Regions from separate parts of the Pandoraea sp. CB10b_02 genome, predicted to be linked through region 1. Evidence: predicted binding sites of a transcription regulator. Region 1 holds the regulator's gene; the other holds the start of a gene.
The links. The regulator NrdR, encoded in region 1, represses ribonucleotide reductase genes. The targets are predictions, from matches to a motif close to CACNANATNTNGTG.
Positions count from the first base shown of each region.

Region 2: the regulator NrdR is predicted to act here: its motif matches at 5,204-5,217, upstream of CDN36_RS11265 (ribonucleoside-diphosphate reductase subunit alpha).

Region 1 covers NZ_NJGW02000007.1:238,214-246,129, reverse strand. The annotation lists gene CDN36_RS10245 (hypothetical protein) at 1-1,412, opposite strand, end outside; gene nrdR (transcriptional regulator NrdR) at 1,873-2,352, opposite strand; gene glyA (serine hydroxymethyltransferase) at 2,371-3,618, opposite strand; ZMP/ZTP riboswitch at 3,717-3,824, opposite strand; gene CDN36_RS10230 (zinc-dependent alcohol dehydrogenase family protein) at 3,856-4,875, opposite strand; gene CDN36_RS10225 (LysR family transcriptional regulator) at 4,995-5,927, shown strand; gene CDN36_RS10220 (2-thiouracil desulfurase family protein) at 6,586-7,104, shown strand; gene CDN36_RS10215 (DJ-1/PfpI family protein) at 7,222-7,803, opposite strand.
Region 2 covers NZ_NJGW02000008.1:218,257-226,172, forward strand. The annotation lists gene CDN36_RS11255 (ribonucleotide-diphosphate reductase subunit beta) at 1-326, opposite strand, end outside; gene CDN36_RS11260 (aldose 1-epimerase) at 902-1,864, shown strand; gene CDN36_RS11265 (ribonucleoside-diphosphate reductase subunit alpha) at 2,010-4,961, opposite strand; gene ampD (1,6-anhydro-N-acetylmuramyl-L-alanine amidase AmpD) at 5,340-5,939, opposite strand; gene CDN36_RS11275 (DUF1269 domain-containing protein) at 6,459-6,971, opposite strand; gene CDN36_RS11280 (PP0621 family protein) at 7,176-7,454, opposite strand; gene CDN36_RS11285 (cytochrome C assembly family protein) at 7,461-7,916, opposite strand, start outside.

The DNA.
Region 1 (7,916 bases):
TCGCTGTCCTCGAGCTTGAACGGCTTGCCTTCGATCTTCACGATGCCCTTCACTTCGTTCGTGATCTTCGCGTTGCCCAGATCTGCGCCCGTGAAGGTCAGGTTGCCGCTATTGCGGATCGTGGCGTCGGCGGCCGATGCCCCATCGAAAGTCGCGCTGGCGGCCGTGGCCTCGGCCAGGGTGCTGTTCTCGTCGAGCGCCTTGGCGGCTTCAACTTCGTCCTGGGTGATCGTCCCGCCGATGTTGATCGTGCTCGCGCCTGCGTTGGCCCCTTCCGAAAAGCCCAGCGCCGCGCCATTGACGACCTCGATGCGGGCCTTGCCGGCGCTCGTGCCCTTGCCGAACGCGATCTTGCCGGCTGCCTCGGCCGAGCCGCTTGCCGGGCCCGTGGCCGTGAGCGTCACCTGCTGCGCGCCGGCGTCGACGCCCACACCGTCTGCCAGGAAGTTCAGTTCGCCCTTCGGACCCACGTCGATCGCAATCTTGCCGCTGCCTTCGATCCCGTTTTTCATGCTCAGCACGCCGTCGGCGACATGCACTCGATGATCGGCGTCCGCGAGAATGCGAAGGGTGTCGATGGCGCGCGTCTTCTGACCGTTGTTTTCCGCCAGGCCGTAAATGGCGTCGGAATCGCTGCCGGAAAAGCTGCCCAGTTCAAGCGTGGCGCCTTGAGCCAGTTTGGTGTGCGCGTTGGCGGTCGTGCCAACCGCGTCGTCCGACTTGAACGTCTGGAGGTTCATGTCGGACCATGCCGACTTCGTGCCATTCTTTTCGGCGTTGGGCGCGTTTGCGTCGAGCACGAAGGTCTTGTCGAGTCGCGCGACCATCTCGTCGCTGTCCACCGCTTCCCAGACGCTCTGCTTGTGCTTGAGCAGGTTGAAGTCATCCAGATTCTTCTTGGCGCCGTCGAGGGCGGTCTGCGCGGCCGTGATGGCCCCATTCACCTTGGCTTCGGCGACGAGAGCATCAAGTGCCTTCCGGTCATCATTGGAAGCGGCGAGTTTGGCTTCGGCGTCGATCTTCGCCAGTGCCTCCTTAAGGGCACCCAGCGCCGTCGCGTGTTCCTTGTCGTGCGCGGGTGCTTCGCCTTCGGTCGGATTTTTCGACGCGATCACGGTAATTTCAGCCTCAACGGCCCGCTTCACTTCGCCAAGGGCCTGGAGCTTTTCCTTGCTGGCCGGCTTTCCGAGCGCTTCGCGAACGGTGCTCGCGAAACGCCCAAACGACTTCTGATGACGCAATGCTTCGTCAGCGTCTTTCCATTTGGCCGGTGCGTTTTCGCTTGCGCTGATCTTGCCGTTCAGCGCTTTCTGACGGCCTTCTTTGGTCGTCTGCCACGCGGGGGCGGCACTTTCCTCGGCCACCGCATAACCGGGCAAAGCGGCTGCCGCCACCACCGTCGCTGCAGCCATGCAAATCTTCGTCTGACGTAGGGCGTTCGACTTCGGATGAACCTTTTGCATTCGATAATCCATAAATTAATTCGTGAAAAACGATGAGTTTTCTCCCATCGCACTCCAGACACGGCGCTACGACCTGCGTCAAGGCTCACGAAGTCTAAAAGGCGGATTATCGAAACAAGCCCGAAATCACTGATTTTTGATACTTAACTCAAAGCCGGAGAAATAATTAAATTGAGAACTTTCACAACAAAATAATTCTTTAAAACACTGGGACTTTCCCAAAAAGCCCAATAATCCAATAACAAAATCCCAAAATAAAAAATTTTGATGTACGCAAACAACGGCCAATAGCCAATATTGGGAAACGGCTCGCACCAATAAAAAACCCGCCGCGCCCTTTCAGGCGCGACGGGTTTTCCGTCCAACTTGCTGCAACCACTCCCGACCTGCGCGCGACTGCGCGACCGGGTCACACCGGCTTGCGCTTCGGCTTCAGGTCGGCGCTGTCGATCTCCTCGAGCACGTCGCGGAACTCCGCAATGTCCTCGAAGCTGCGGTACACCGACGCAAACCGGATATACGCGATCTTGTCCAGCCGCTTGAGCTCGCGCATGACCAGTTCGCCAATGCGCTGGCTCATCACTTCGCGCTCCGCGCCGGCCAGCAGCTTGTATTCGATGCGCGCGATCGCGGCATCCATGGCTTCGGCACTCACGGGACGCTTGCGAATCGCCAGTTGCATGCTCGCGCGCACCTTCGCGCGATCATACTCGGCGCGGCTGCCGTCTTTCTTGACGACAGCCGGCATCGCGAGCTCGACGCGCTCGTATGTGGTGAAGCGCTTGTCGCACGACGGGCATTTCCGACGCCGCCGGATGGCGGCGCCGTCTTCCGCTTCACGCGAGTCGATGACCTGCGTGTCGTCGTGTCGGCAGAACGGGCAGCGCATGCGTGTGGGGCCCGCCGCTTAGCCGTAGACCGGGAAACGCTTGGTCAGCTCGGCGACCTTGGCGCGCACCGTGGCGATCGTCTCGGCGTTTTCCGGATTGTCCAGCACGTCGGCGATCAGGTTGCCGACCAGTTCGGCCTCCGCTTCCTTGAAGCCGCGCGTGGTCATTGCCGGCGAACCCAGACGCACGCCGCTCGTGACGAACGGCTTTTCCGGATCGTTCGGGATCGCGTTCTTGTTGACGGTGATGTGCGCTTCACCCAGCGCCGCTTCCGCCGCCTTGCCGGTGATGTGCTTCGCACGCAGGTCGACCAGCATCACATGGGATTCGGTGCGGCCCGACACAATGCGCAGACCGCGCTTGACCAGCGTCTCGGCCAGCACGCGCGCGTTCTTCGCCACTTGTTCCTGATACGCCTTGAATTCGGGTGTCGCGGCTTCCTTGAACGCCACGGCCTTGCCGGCGATCACGTGCATGAGCGGGCCGCCCTGGATGCCCGGGAAGATCGCCGAATTGATCTGCTTCTCGAACTCGGCCTTCATCAGGATCACGCCACCGCGCGGGCCACGCAGGCTCTTGTGCGTGGTCGTGGTCACGAAGTCGGCGTGCGGCACCGGATTCGGATACACGCCCGCGGCGATCAGACCGGCGTAGTGGGCCATGTCGACCATGAAATACGCACCGACCGACTTGGCGATACGGGCCATGCGCTCGAAATCGATCTTCAGCGAGAAGGCCGAGGCGCCTGCCACGATCATCTTCGGCTTATGCTGCTGCGCGAGCTTCTCGGCCGCGTCGTAATCGATGTCCTCGGCTTCATTGAGGCCGTAGCTCACCACGTTGAACCACTTGCCCGACATGTTCACCGGCGAGCCGTGCGTGAGGTGACCGCCATGGGCGAGGCTCATGCCCATGATCGTGTCGCCCGGCTTGAGCATGGCGAAATACACGCCCTGGTTCGCCTGCGAACCGGAGTTCGGCTGCACGTTCGCGGCTTCGGCGCCGAACAGGGCCTTCACGCGATCGATGGCCAACTGCTCGACCACGTCGACGTACTCGCAACCCCCGTAATAGCGCTTGCCCGGATAACCTTCCGCATACTTGTTGGTCAACTGCGAGCCCTGCGCTTCCATCACGGCCGGGCTGGTGTAGTTTTCCGAGGCGATCAGCTCGATGTGATCTTCCTGACGCTGGTTTTCCTTCTGAATCGCAGCCCAAACGTCGGGATCGACGGCGGCAACAGTGGATTTCGATTTGTCGAACATGGCGTTTCCGTTGAATTGAACAGGTTTTCCGGGAGGGGATGGTGCGGCGCGCCTTCCTTTGTGCTTTGGAAGACGATAGACAGGGCAGCACCAACCATCACGGCTGCCCAGGCGAACGGCAAATAAGACCCCGGCGCTTCCCGGTGGGTTGCTCCACCTCGGACACACAAGGCTGTGCGCCCTAATCGCCAGTCACGCGGGGTTTGTGGCGTCGATAGTGTATGCGAGCTTTCAGCCTTAGGCAACCCGGGCCGGCGCCCCGTCCACGCGCACCACCACCTTGCCGAAGGCGCCGCGCCGCAGGTGCGCCAGCGCCTGCCTGAAGTCCGCGAAATCGTAGACGGCGTCCACCACCGGCGTGATGGCGTGGCGCTCGATCATCGTCACCAGCGACTCGAGTCCCGCCCGATGCCCCACGCCGATTCCCTGGATGTGGGCGCGCTTGAGCAGCACCGGGTAGACGGGCAATTGCAACGTCTGGCCGCCCAGCATGCCGATGACGGAAACCTTGCCGCCATGGGCAAGCGCGCTCATCGTCTCGCCCATGTCGCCTCCGGCGAGTTCCAGCACCTGTTCGACGCCCCGCCCTTCGGTGAGCCGCAGCACGTCTTCGGACCAGCCGTCCCGACGCGGCACACCGTGCGTCACGCCAAGCGCCCGCACCCGCGCGAGTTTCGCTTCGCTGGCGCTCGTGACGATCGCGTGGGCTCCGTGGGCCAGCGCCAGTTGCGCCCCGAACAGCGCCACGCCGCCCGTGCCGGTCGCGAGTACCGTCTCGCCGGCTGCCAGACGGCGCCCGTGGCCAAACAGCGCCGACCACGCGGTGAGGCCGGCACAGGTCAGGGTCGAGGCGGCCACGTCGTCGAGCGTGGCCGGCGCACGCACCACGGCGTCCTCGGGGAACACCGCGTACTCGCGCAGCACGCCCTGCAGCGTCCCGCCGAAAATTTGCAAACCCGCCGGCGCCCGCTCGCCGTCGATCCAGCGATCCCAGAATGTGTTGACCACGCGCTCGCCTGCGCGAACCCGCGTGACACCGCCGCCCACGGCGACCACTTCGCCCGCCATGTCGGAGCCCGGTACATACGGGAACGTGAGCGGCAGGCCCATGCCGGAGTCGATCATCAACGCGTCGCGGTAGTTGAGCGACACCGCGCCGACCTTTACCAGTACCTCGCCCGGGCCGGGCCGTGGAATCGCCACTGTCGCGCGCTCGAGCGCCGTCTCGCCGAGCGTTGTCATCTGCCATTGCTGCATCGTGTTCATCACCGATCCTCTGTCTGATGGAGTTGCCCCGGCATGCCGGGTGGACACCATAAGCTTATTGGAGAATACTTAGCGGCAGTGATGGCAAATTCTCTTCATATTGGAGATAAATGAGCACCAATGACGCTTATACACCGGACCGGCTCTCGGGCATTTCCGCGTTCGTGGCGGCCGCCGACGCCGGCAGTTTTTCCGGCGCCGCACAACGCCTGCACCTCACCCGCTCCGCCGTCGCCAAGCGCGTCGGTCGACTCGAGACGCGGCTCGGGGTGCGCCTGTTTCATCGCACCACGCGCAGCCAGCATCTGACCGACGAGGGTCAGTCGTTCTATCAACGCTGCACGAAGGTGCTGGCCGAGCTCTCGGAGGCGGAAAGCGAGCTGAGTGCCGGTTCGCAGACGCCGATGGGCATGCTTCGCGTCACGATGCCGGTCCAGGTCGGCCGCCAGTGCATTGCGCCCGTGTTGCTGGCGCTGGCGAGAGCGCATCCGCAACTGCGCCTCGAGATGGCGTTCAGCGACCGGCGCGTCGATCTGATCGAGGAAGGCTACGACCTGGCGGTGCGCAGCGGTCGCCTCGACGACACCCCGGGCCTCAAGGCGCGGCCGCTCGGCGAGCAGACGATGATGTTGTGCGCGGCGCCCGCCTATCTCGCCGAGCATGGCACCCCCCACACAAGCGCCGATCTCGGCGCCCACGAACGGTTGATGTACGGCCGCAACGGCAATTTCTACGAATGGCCGGCCCTGGCGATGCCGCGAGACACCCGCCGCGCGCCGCGTTTCGTTCTCGACGATCTCGTCACGCTGCGCGAAGCCGCGGAACAGGCGCTCGGCATCGCTTGCCTGCCGCACTGGCTGGTCGTGCAATCGCTCGATCGCGGACGCCTCGTCCAACTGCTGCCGCATCACTATGCGCCAGCCACGCCGCTGCATCTGGTCTGGCCCGATACTCGGCATCCGTCGCCCAAGCTTCGCGCAGCCATCGATGCATTGATGAGTGCCGCCAGCACGCTGCTCGCGGCCCCGCCGCGCCGTTCGTGACGATCACGGACGACGGCCGGAGGCCGGAGGCCGGAGACCGGAAACGGCGACTGTTGCGCGCTGATCGCCGCCGCACGCGCGGGATACATGCGTGCCCACGGAATGGACGATGCCGCTCGTGCTCGTCGTCCACGGCAGGATGTCGGACGTGCCGGGCCGTCCCAGCCGGAACGCCATTTCAGCGGACAGCGCCAGCGCACCGAGCGGATTTCTGAGGGCATCTCACGCCAATTTCGCGTCCTGTGTCTCGCGTAACGCGCGAAGGTGCGAAGGCGCCGGCCAACGGTCATGGCGGCAATCGACGTGTTGGCGCGAGGTATGCCGCCATGCACCGCCGGCGCTGCCACAACGCCCGCGGAATTCATCCCTGCGCCCAGACATCCGGTGAAGTTCACCGTCGTCGCATACGGCGGGTCGTTCTTGTCGCGCCAGATGACGCCGAGGTTGCGCATCTCGCCGTCGTACAGCGCGCGATTATCGAGCCACAGCGCTGCGAGATAGGGCCGCTCGAGGGCGCATTGATAGACGTCGGGAAGGCCGCGAATCGCGAGCCGGCCGCCCGGGGTCGGGTTCGACCGATAGTGCTGCGGTGTCGGGCGGCGAGCTTTCGGAAACGCGTCAACTTGGGACAGAGCCGCCGCCATGATAGTCTGCGCGCATGTCTTTCCCGCCTCGTATCCTTGTCAGCGGTTGTCTGCTCGGCCAGCCGGTCCGCTATGACGGACGCCACGCCGCCTGCACGAGCGACGCCGCCATTCTCGAACGCTGGCGCGCGGCTGATCTCATCGTCCCGATCTGTCCCGAAGTGGCCGGCGGCCTGCCGACGCCGCGCGCGCCCGCCGAGATCTCCGGCGCGTCGAGCGGCGAGGCGGTGTGGCGATCGCTCGCGCGGGTGACGGACAGCACCGGCGCGGACGTGAGCGCGGCCTTCCTCGAGGGCGCGCAACGCGCCCTCGCCTTGGCGCAGGTCCACCGCATACGCATTGCCGTGTTGAAGGAAGGCAGCCCGTCGTGCGGCAGCTCGACGATTTACGACGGTTCGTTCCGCGCAAGAAAAATCGCCGGAGAAGGCGTGACGGCCGCGTGGCTGCGGCGTCATGGCATCGAAGTCTTCAGCGAGCACGCGCTCGCGCAGGCCGATGCGCGGCTGCGCGCGATGAGCGGGCTCGCCCGATAGCGCGCGGCGCACGAATGAAAAGCCCCCCCGCGCGCGGGGGGCCGGGTCCGGCCGGCGAATGGAACAACGGAACGACCGGAAGGACGGGAGGAACAGGACGAACGCGAGCGATACGAATCAGAGTTCGATCTTCGTCCCGAGCACCGCGAGGAACTGCGCGATCCACGCCGGATGTGCGGGCCACGCCGGCGCGGTCACGAGCTTGCCGTCGGTATGCGCCTCGTCGATGCCGATCTCCATGTATTTCCCGCCGGCAAGGCGCACTTCCGGCGCGCACGCCGGATACGCGGAACACTCGCGCCCCTCGATGACGCCGGCCGCGGCCAGCAACTGCGCGCCATGACAGATCGCGGCAATCGGCTTGTCGTTCTCGGCGAAGTGACGCACGGCCGCGAGCACCTCGTCGTTGAGCCGCAGATATTCGGGCGCACGTCCGCCCGGAATCACGAGCGCGTCGAAATCGGCGGCCGACAGCCCGTCGAACGTGGCGGTGAGCGTGAAGTCGTGCCCGCGCTTCTCGCTGTAGGTCTGATCGCCTTCAAAGTCGTGAATGGCCGTGCGCACCTTGTCGCCGGCCTTCTTGCCGGGGCAGACCACCTCCACGCGATGCCCCACCGCCGAGAGCGCCTGCACGGGCACCATCAGTTCGTAGTCTTCGACGTAGTCGCCTGCCAGTACCAGAATCCGCTTCTTGCCCATGTGACTCTCCGTTCAGAGAAAAATGGAAGGAAACAGCCTCTCCATAGTACTCAATTTCGGTGACGCCTCCGGGACAGCCGGCCCCCAGCGGTCCCCAGCGTCCTCCATCCTGC
Region 2 (7,916 bases), on a different contig from region 1:
ATGCGGCGCTCGTCTTCGGTCAGGCCGTTCGGGTCCTTCCACAGGGCGATGTCGCGCGACATGTTGATTTCCTGCGGCATCCAATGGTTCGCGCAACCGGCCAGATACTTTTCCCAGGCCCACTTGTACTTGAAGGGCACCAGCTGGTTCACGTCCGTCGTGCCGTTGATCACGCGCTTGTCGGAGGCGCTCACGCGGCGCGTCGACTGCGAGGCGATCACACTCGGGGCGTCCCCCTGCGTGCCGAGAATGTTCGGCTGCGGCGAGAGCGGCGCCGCCGGTGCGGCGGGTTTGGCGATGGAGGTGTCTTCTTCCCAGTTCAGCATAGGGTCTCAGTCCGTTCAGGTTGGTGCGATACACGCAAGAGCGCGCATCGCCGAAGTGACAGATCAGCGCTTCGCGTGCGAAGGCCGACCAAAAACTTGCGATCCGGCGGCCGGCTGCCTTTCGCGAGTCGCGCGAAATTCACCGGAGGTCATGCCGTGTTTCGAGGTGATGCAGATGCGCAATGGCGCTGTATTGAACGACGATGCCGACGCGAGAGCCACCACAACATCCTCACCTCCCGACGTCGAATTGGATGACTCCAATTTAGCACAATTGTGTCACTCATTCCAGCGAACGACACTAGATATAGTGTCGCAGTGCACGATAACCACTATACCTAGTGTTTTCGCCCATTCTCCCGATGGGCGCCATCCGGCGCCGCGGGACCGGCATCTTGCCACGAATCGGCCGCTCGCGACAGCCTTCGCGCGCCCGGGTGCGAAGCCTAGCGGCGACAGTGCCGCCGTCGTCGCGGCATTGGCGTATCCTGTGCGGCAAGCGTCGCCGCGCAGCGAACCGGAACGGCAGATTCCGGCGCGCGCATCTTCGACGCAGATGAAGGAGAAACCCGACGATGACTTCCCCCGACGCCGAACGCGCACGCACCGGCACACCCGCCGCCGGCCCCACGCCGCTTACCCTCACCCCCGGCAAGCCGATCCGCCTGTCGGCTGGCACGCTGATTGCGGAGATCCAGCCGGCCTGTGGCGGACGGCTTTCGCGGCTCGCCCGGCGCGACACGCGCGGTGACGATTTCGACTATCTCGTGCCCCTGGGCAACGAGCCGTTCCCCTCGGACGAATGGCCGAAAGCCGGCGCGTTTCCGATGCTGCCGTATACCAATATGCTGCGCGAGGACACGCTGCACTGGCAGGGGCGCGCCATCACCGTTCTCGAGGCGCCGGCGGCGTCCAGTTCGCTGCACGGCTGGGGACTGCGTCGCGCGTGGGAAGTCGTCGACGAGAGTCCGCACTGCTGCGTGCTGCAACTCGACAGCCCCGCACAACCCGAGTGGCCCTGGCACTACCAGGCCTACCTCGCCGTGACGCTCGACGCGCAGGGCGTCGACGTGCAGTTGTCCATCACCAACCTGTCGACGGCCGACATGCCGGCCGGCCTCGGTCTGCACCCGTACTTCCGCTGGCCGGCAGGCGCGCGTCTCACGTTCGAGTCGGAAGCCGTCTGGCGCTCGCCTTCGGAGGACGTGCGCTGGCCGAGCGAGCAACGCGTACACGTGGGCGCGATCGAAGTCGTCTCGGTGGGCGGCGGACTCGACACCGAGGGCCGCTCCACCTGGTTCGCCGAAGTGCCGGCCGACACAGGGCGCTTCGAGGCGCGCATCGACTACGCCGGCGGCCTGCGCTCGGCCACCGTGCGCAGCGAGGACGCGGCATGGCTCGTCGTCCACTCGCCGGCCGGTCGCCCTTACCTGTGCCTGGAACCGTCGACCCATCGCGTGGGCGAGTTTGACGAGGACCACACCGTCGTGCCGCACGGCGAGACGCTCAGCCTCGCAATGCGCATCGATCTGCGCTGAAGGGGACGGCGCCGGCCCGCCCGTCGGCGGCGCCTCTGTCCGCCCGCGCGGCGCACACCGCGCAAAGAAAAAACCCCGTCGGCCCGCAAGGGCGACGGGGTTTTCCGTGTGCCGGGCGCCACATGCGGCCCCCGGCAGACCCGGCTTACTGGCAGGCCTCGCACTCCTCGAAGCCGGGGTCGCCCGGACGCATCGTGCAGACGGCGCCTTCGGCTTCCGGCATCGGCTGGGCCAGCGGCGAAGTCGGCTCGGCCGAGAAACCACCCGACACGCCGCCCGAGGACGGCACCGCGTTGAGCGCGCCGTGGCTCACCGTCGACTTCTCGACGTGCGTGGCGGCCATGGTGCGCAGGTAGTACGTGGTCTTCAGGCCGCGCGTCCAGGCCAGCTTGTACGTCTCGTCGAGCTTCTTGCCCGAAGCGCCCGCCATATAGATATTGAGCGACTGCGCCTGGTCGATCCACTTCTGACGACGCGACGCCGCCTCGACCAGCCACTTCGGCTCGACTTCGAACGCCGTGGCATAGATCTCGCGCAGGTCGGCCGGTACGCGGTCGATACGCGAGAGCGAGCCGTCGAAGTACTTCAGGTCGGCGACCATCACTTCGTCCCACAGGCCGCGAGCCTTCAGATCGCGCACCAGATACTCGTTGACCACCGTGAACTCGCCCGACAGGTTCGACTTCACGTACAGGTTCTGGAACGTCGGCTCGATACAGGCGGACACGCCGATGATGTTCGAGATCGTCGCGGTCGGTGCGATCGCCACGCAGTTCGAGTTGCGCATGCCGTGGGCAGCGATGTGCTTGCGCAGGCTGTCCCAGTCGAGCGTGGCCGACATGTCGACGTCCACGTAGCCGCCGCGCTCCTCGGCCAGCAGCTTGAGCGAGTCTTGCGGGAGGATGCCGCGGTCCCACAGCGAGCCCTTGTACGATGAATACTGACCACGCTCCTTGGCCAGTTCGGTCGACGCCCAGTAGGCGTAGTAGCACACGGCTTCCATCGAACGATCGGCGAACTCGACGGCGGCCTGCGACGCATACGGCGTGCGCAGCAGGTGCAGGCAGTCCTGGAAGCCCATGATGCCCATGCCCACCGGACGGTGATGCAGGTTCGAATTGCGCGCCTTCGGCACCGCGTAGTAGTTGATGTCGATGACGTTATCGAGCATGCGCATCGCCACGCGAATGGTGCGCTGCAACTTCTCGTGATCGAGCTCGTAACCGTTGGCGGTCTGCTTCATGTGCGCCACGAGGTTCACCGAACCGAGGTTGCACACGGCGATTTCGGTGTCGCTCGTGTTGAGCGTGATTTCCGTGCACAGGTTCGACGAGTGCACCACGCCCACGTGCTGTTGCGGCGAGCGGATGTTGCACGGATCCTTGAACGTGATCCACGGATGGCCGGTCTCGAACAGCATGCCCAGCATCTTGCGCCACAGCGCCTGCGCCGGCACCTTCTTGAACAGCTTGATCTCGCCGCGCGCGGCCTTGTCTTCATAGGCCGTGTAAGCCTGCTCGAAGGCCTTGCCGTACTTGTCGTGCAGATCCGGGCAGGTCGACGGCGAGAACAGCGTCCATTCGCCGCCTTCCATCACGCGCTTCATGAACAGATCGGGAATCCAGTTCGCCGTGTTCATGTCGTGCGTGCGGCGACGATCGTCGCCGGTGTTCTTGCGCAGCTCCAGGAATTCTTCGATGTCCAGGTGCCACGTTTCCAGATAGGCGCACACGGCGCCCTTGCGCTTGCCGCCCTGGTTCACGGCCACGGCCGTGTCGTTGACCACCTTCAGGAACGGCACCACGCCCTGGCTCTTGCCGTTCGTGCCCTTGATGTGCGAGCCGAGCGCGCGCACCTGCGTCCAGTCGTTGCCCAGGCCGCCGGCGAACTTCGAGAGCAGCGCATTTTCCTTGAGCGCTTCGTAGATGCCTTCCAGATCATCGGAGACGGTCGTCAGGTAGCACGACGAGAGTTGCGAGCGACGCGTGCCGGAGTTGAACAGCGTCGGCGTCGAGCTCATGAAGTCGAAGCTCGACAGGATCTGGTAGAACTCGATCGCGCGCGCTTCCCGCTCGACTTCGTTGAGCGCCAGGCCCATTGCCACGCGCATGTAGAACGCCTGCGGCATTTCGATGCGGTGACCGTCGATGTGCAGGAAGTAGCGGTCGTACAGCGTCTGCAGTCCCAGGTAATTGAACTGCAGGTCGCGCGAGGCGTCGAGCGCGGCGCCCAGCTTGGCGAGGTCGAACGAGAGCAGCTGCTCGTCGAGCAGTTCGGCTTCGACGCCCTGCTTGATGAAGCGCGGGAAGTACTCGACGTAGCGCGCCGGCATTTCGGCCTGCGGCACTTCTTCGCCGAGGATCTCGCGGCGAATCGTGTGCATCAGAATGCGGGCGGTGACCTGGCTGTAAGCCGGTTCCTTTTCGATCAGGGTGCGCGAGGCGAGGATTGCCGAGTCGTAGACCTGGGACAGCGGCACGCCGTCGTACAGGTTCTTGATGGTCTCGGCGAGGATCGGCTCGGCATCGACTTCGCTGCCCAGGTTCTCGCAAGCGGCCTGCACCACGGCGCGCAGGGCGGCCATGTCGAGCGGGCGGCTCACGCCGTTGTCGGTGACATGCAGCACCGGTGCGGCGGGCGTGGCGGTCTGCGGCGCGGCCTCGACCGCGTGCGCGCGCTCTTGCGAGCGCTTCTCACGGTAGAGCACATAGGCGCGCGCCACGTTGTGCTCGCCTTCGCGCATGAGCGCCAGTTCGACCTGATCCTGAATGTCTTCGATGTGGAAGGTGCCGCCGTTCGGGCGGCTGCGCACCAGCGCGCGCACGACGTTCTGCGTCAACTGCTCCACGAGTTCGCGAACGCGCGCCGAAGCCGCGCCCTGCCCGCCGTTGACGGCCAGGAACGCCTTGGTCACGGCGATCGCGATCTTCGACGGCTCGAAACCCACCACCGCGCCGTTGCGTCGAATCACTTTGTAGTCGGCGTTGGTCGCCGGCTGGAATGCGCCCGTGGTCTGGGGCGCCGACGCACCCGCGCCGTTGCCGGCATTCGCCGCAGGCGTCGGGTTCGGGCGGGTGAGGTTTTCGTTAGTCTGCATGTAAAAAACTCCCGTTCCAATGAGATGGTGCTGTTAGCGCGTCTCTACCGGTTTCAGTGCCGGCAAAAATACGCCCTGGGGGGCGCCGATGGAGCGAAGTGCTGAACACCGCACGACCGACGGACGGCCAAGGGTTCGAGGTGTCCGCTGCACGGCTTTGCTGCTATGCCGCCCCGCGCGAGACGCCGCAGGACAAGCACGGTATTGAGGGTTTTGCTTTCGGCGCCGATCTCCACATCAACCACTAGATATAGTGGTCAGCGCTCGAATTGGCACTAAGTATAGTGGAGATGACGCACTCCGCAAACCCAAAAATTTCTACTGCCGGGAACGCCCGTGGCGCCGTCGTGTCAAGCAAAACCTACCCACGCATGGGGATTAATCGGCCGGCTGAAACGGCAATGCCGCGGGGCTCAGGCCCGCCATCTTGCGCAAGCGCCGCCACTCGAAATGCGGTCCCGGGTCGGTCTTGCGCCCCGGCGCTATGTCGGCGTGTCCGGCCACCGCCCGAATCGGATAACGCTCAAGCAACAGCCGCGTGAGCGCCGCCAGCGTGACGTACTGCGCGGACGTGAACGGCACGTCGTCGGCGCCTTCGAGTTCCACACCGATCGAAAAATCGTTGCAGCGCGTGCGGCCGGCGAACGACGACGCTCCGGCATGCCACGCACGCGCGTCGCACGACACGAACTGCTGCAACGCACCATCGCGCCGCACGAGAAAGTGCGACGAGACGTGTACGCCGCGGATCTCGTCGAAGAACGGATGCGCGTCGTGATCGAGACGGTTCTGGAAGAACGCCGCGATCTCGGGGCCGCCGAACTGTCCCGGCGGCAGCGAGATGTTGTGCACCACGAGCAGCTCGGTCGGCATACCCTGCGGCCGGGCGTCGAAGTTCGGCGACGGCAGATGTTCCGCTTCGCGCACCCAGCCCTCGCCGTCGAGCGTCAACACGGGCAGTGTGTCCGGGGCGTTCATGCGTCACCTCGCGCCAACGCCGCGACGCACGGCACGCCGGACGCGCCCGCTGCCCACACCCGGTCCGTCGCGGCCGAGGCCGGAGCCGCGGCGCGCACGAACGCGCTCGGTGCAACGACACCGTGGCGGGCGTCGCACGAACGGTCCTGACGATCAGGACGATCCGGATGTCTCGGGCGAAGCGGGGATGCGGGCTCACGCCGGAGCGCAACCTTAGGGGATGGAGATGACTGGAGCATGACGGGCACGAAGAACTCCCGTGGAGCGAGGGGAGGCATTGTAGCCCACTTGGCGTGGCGACGCCCCAGGGCGCGCGTGCCGCGAAAGAAGAAGCCTCTCGCCGCACCTGGCCGAGAGGCTTCCGTGGGCGTGACCACGCCCGGGGATGGCGTCGCTCTCGTGTCGCGCGACACGCGCACCATCCCGCGCCGCTCACAGGGGCGGCGCCAAGGGCCGTTGCCGGCCGATGAAACCCGTTCTTGCGTCGTCGAATCCGTCACCTCGCGCCGTGTGCGCCGATCAGGGGAACGCCGGAATGGCAGCTTCCACGCCTTCCATGTGCGCTTCCGGGTGATGCGCCTTGAGCATGTCGCGAATCTCGTCGACGCGCCCGTCCCGCACGTCCACCATCAGCAGGATCATGCCGCGCTCGAGCGGTTCGCGAAACGCCTTGAGTCGCGAGTTCGGCACCGACACGCCGATCATGCTCGACACCCAGGCGCCGAAGAGCGCGCCGAGCGGCGCCGTCACGATCATCAGCTCCCACTGGGGGCGCGTACCCACGATGGGGAAAAACGCGGCGACCGCACCGACGGCCAGCCCACAGAAACCGCCGATCACGAGCCCGGCTTCCGCGCCGTGCACGATATCGGAGGTCTGAAGCAGGTTCGCCTCGTGCAGTCCCTCCAGGTCCATTTCGTCACGCGCCATGAAGTGGATGTGACGCTCCTCGATCCGGGCAAGCAGCAAGTCGCTCATCGTGCGCTGGGCACTGGCCAGATCGGGAAGAAGGAAATACATCCGTCTGCGCATTAGCATAGTGCGCCCTCCTGTCGTCGCCCCCCTTCGCGCGCCTTGTCGCGCGGCTTGTCGCGCGTCTTGTCGATGGGGTCGGTAACTGAGTTTTAGTGCATGCGACAGGCATGTGCAAGGCAGCGCGCTGGCGCCGCCTTGCCGCCTTGAGGAGAGCGAGGGAAGAATGCGGTATCGATGCGCGCACGGTTCGCGCGGGCGCGCTCAGGCGCGGCGTTCGCGCGCGAGATAGGCGTCGCGATGCGCGCCGCTGCAAAAGTGCGTGCCGCCGGCGCCCGCCACGGATTCGCTCTCGGGAAGGTAGGTGTCGCATTCGTCGCAGCGCACCATGCGCTCGGCCGGCGGCAGCGACTGCTGCGCCGTCGTGCGTGCGCCGTTGGACGGCGGCGCACGCATGCGCTCGGCGTCGCGCTTGCGCTCGTTGTGGCGCATCCACCAGGTCCCGGCAATCAACAGCAGGAGTAACAGCAGGATATTGCGCATCGCGCTTCAAGTCTCCGTCATGCGATGCAGCACCACCTCAAGGACGAAGCGAGAACCGACATACGCCAGCAACAGCGCCACGAACGACGCCAGAACCCAACGCAGCGCGACCTTGCCGCGCCACCCGTAGAAGTGCCGCCCGAGCAGCACCGCCCCGAACATTACCCACGACACCACCGCGAACACCGTCTTGTGATCGATGCGCACGGCGCGCCCGAACAGCGCCTCGGAGAACATCACGCCCGAGATCAGCGTCAGCGTGAGCAGCACGAAGCCGGCGCCGATCAGGCGGAACAACAGCTTCTCCATGGTGAGCAGCGGGGGCAGCGTCTCGAGCCAGCGGGAGAGCCAGCCGGTCGCCTCGCCGCTTCGCGAGGGGTGCAGGTGACGCTCCGCATAGATCATCAGCAGCGCGTGAAGCGCGGCGAGCGCGAACAGCCCGTAGGCCATGTTGGCGATGAT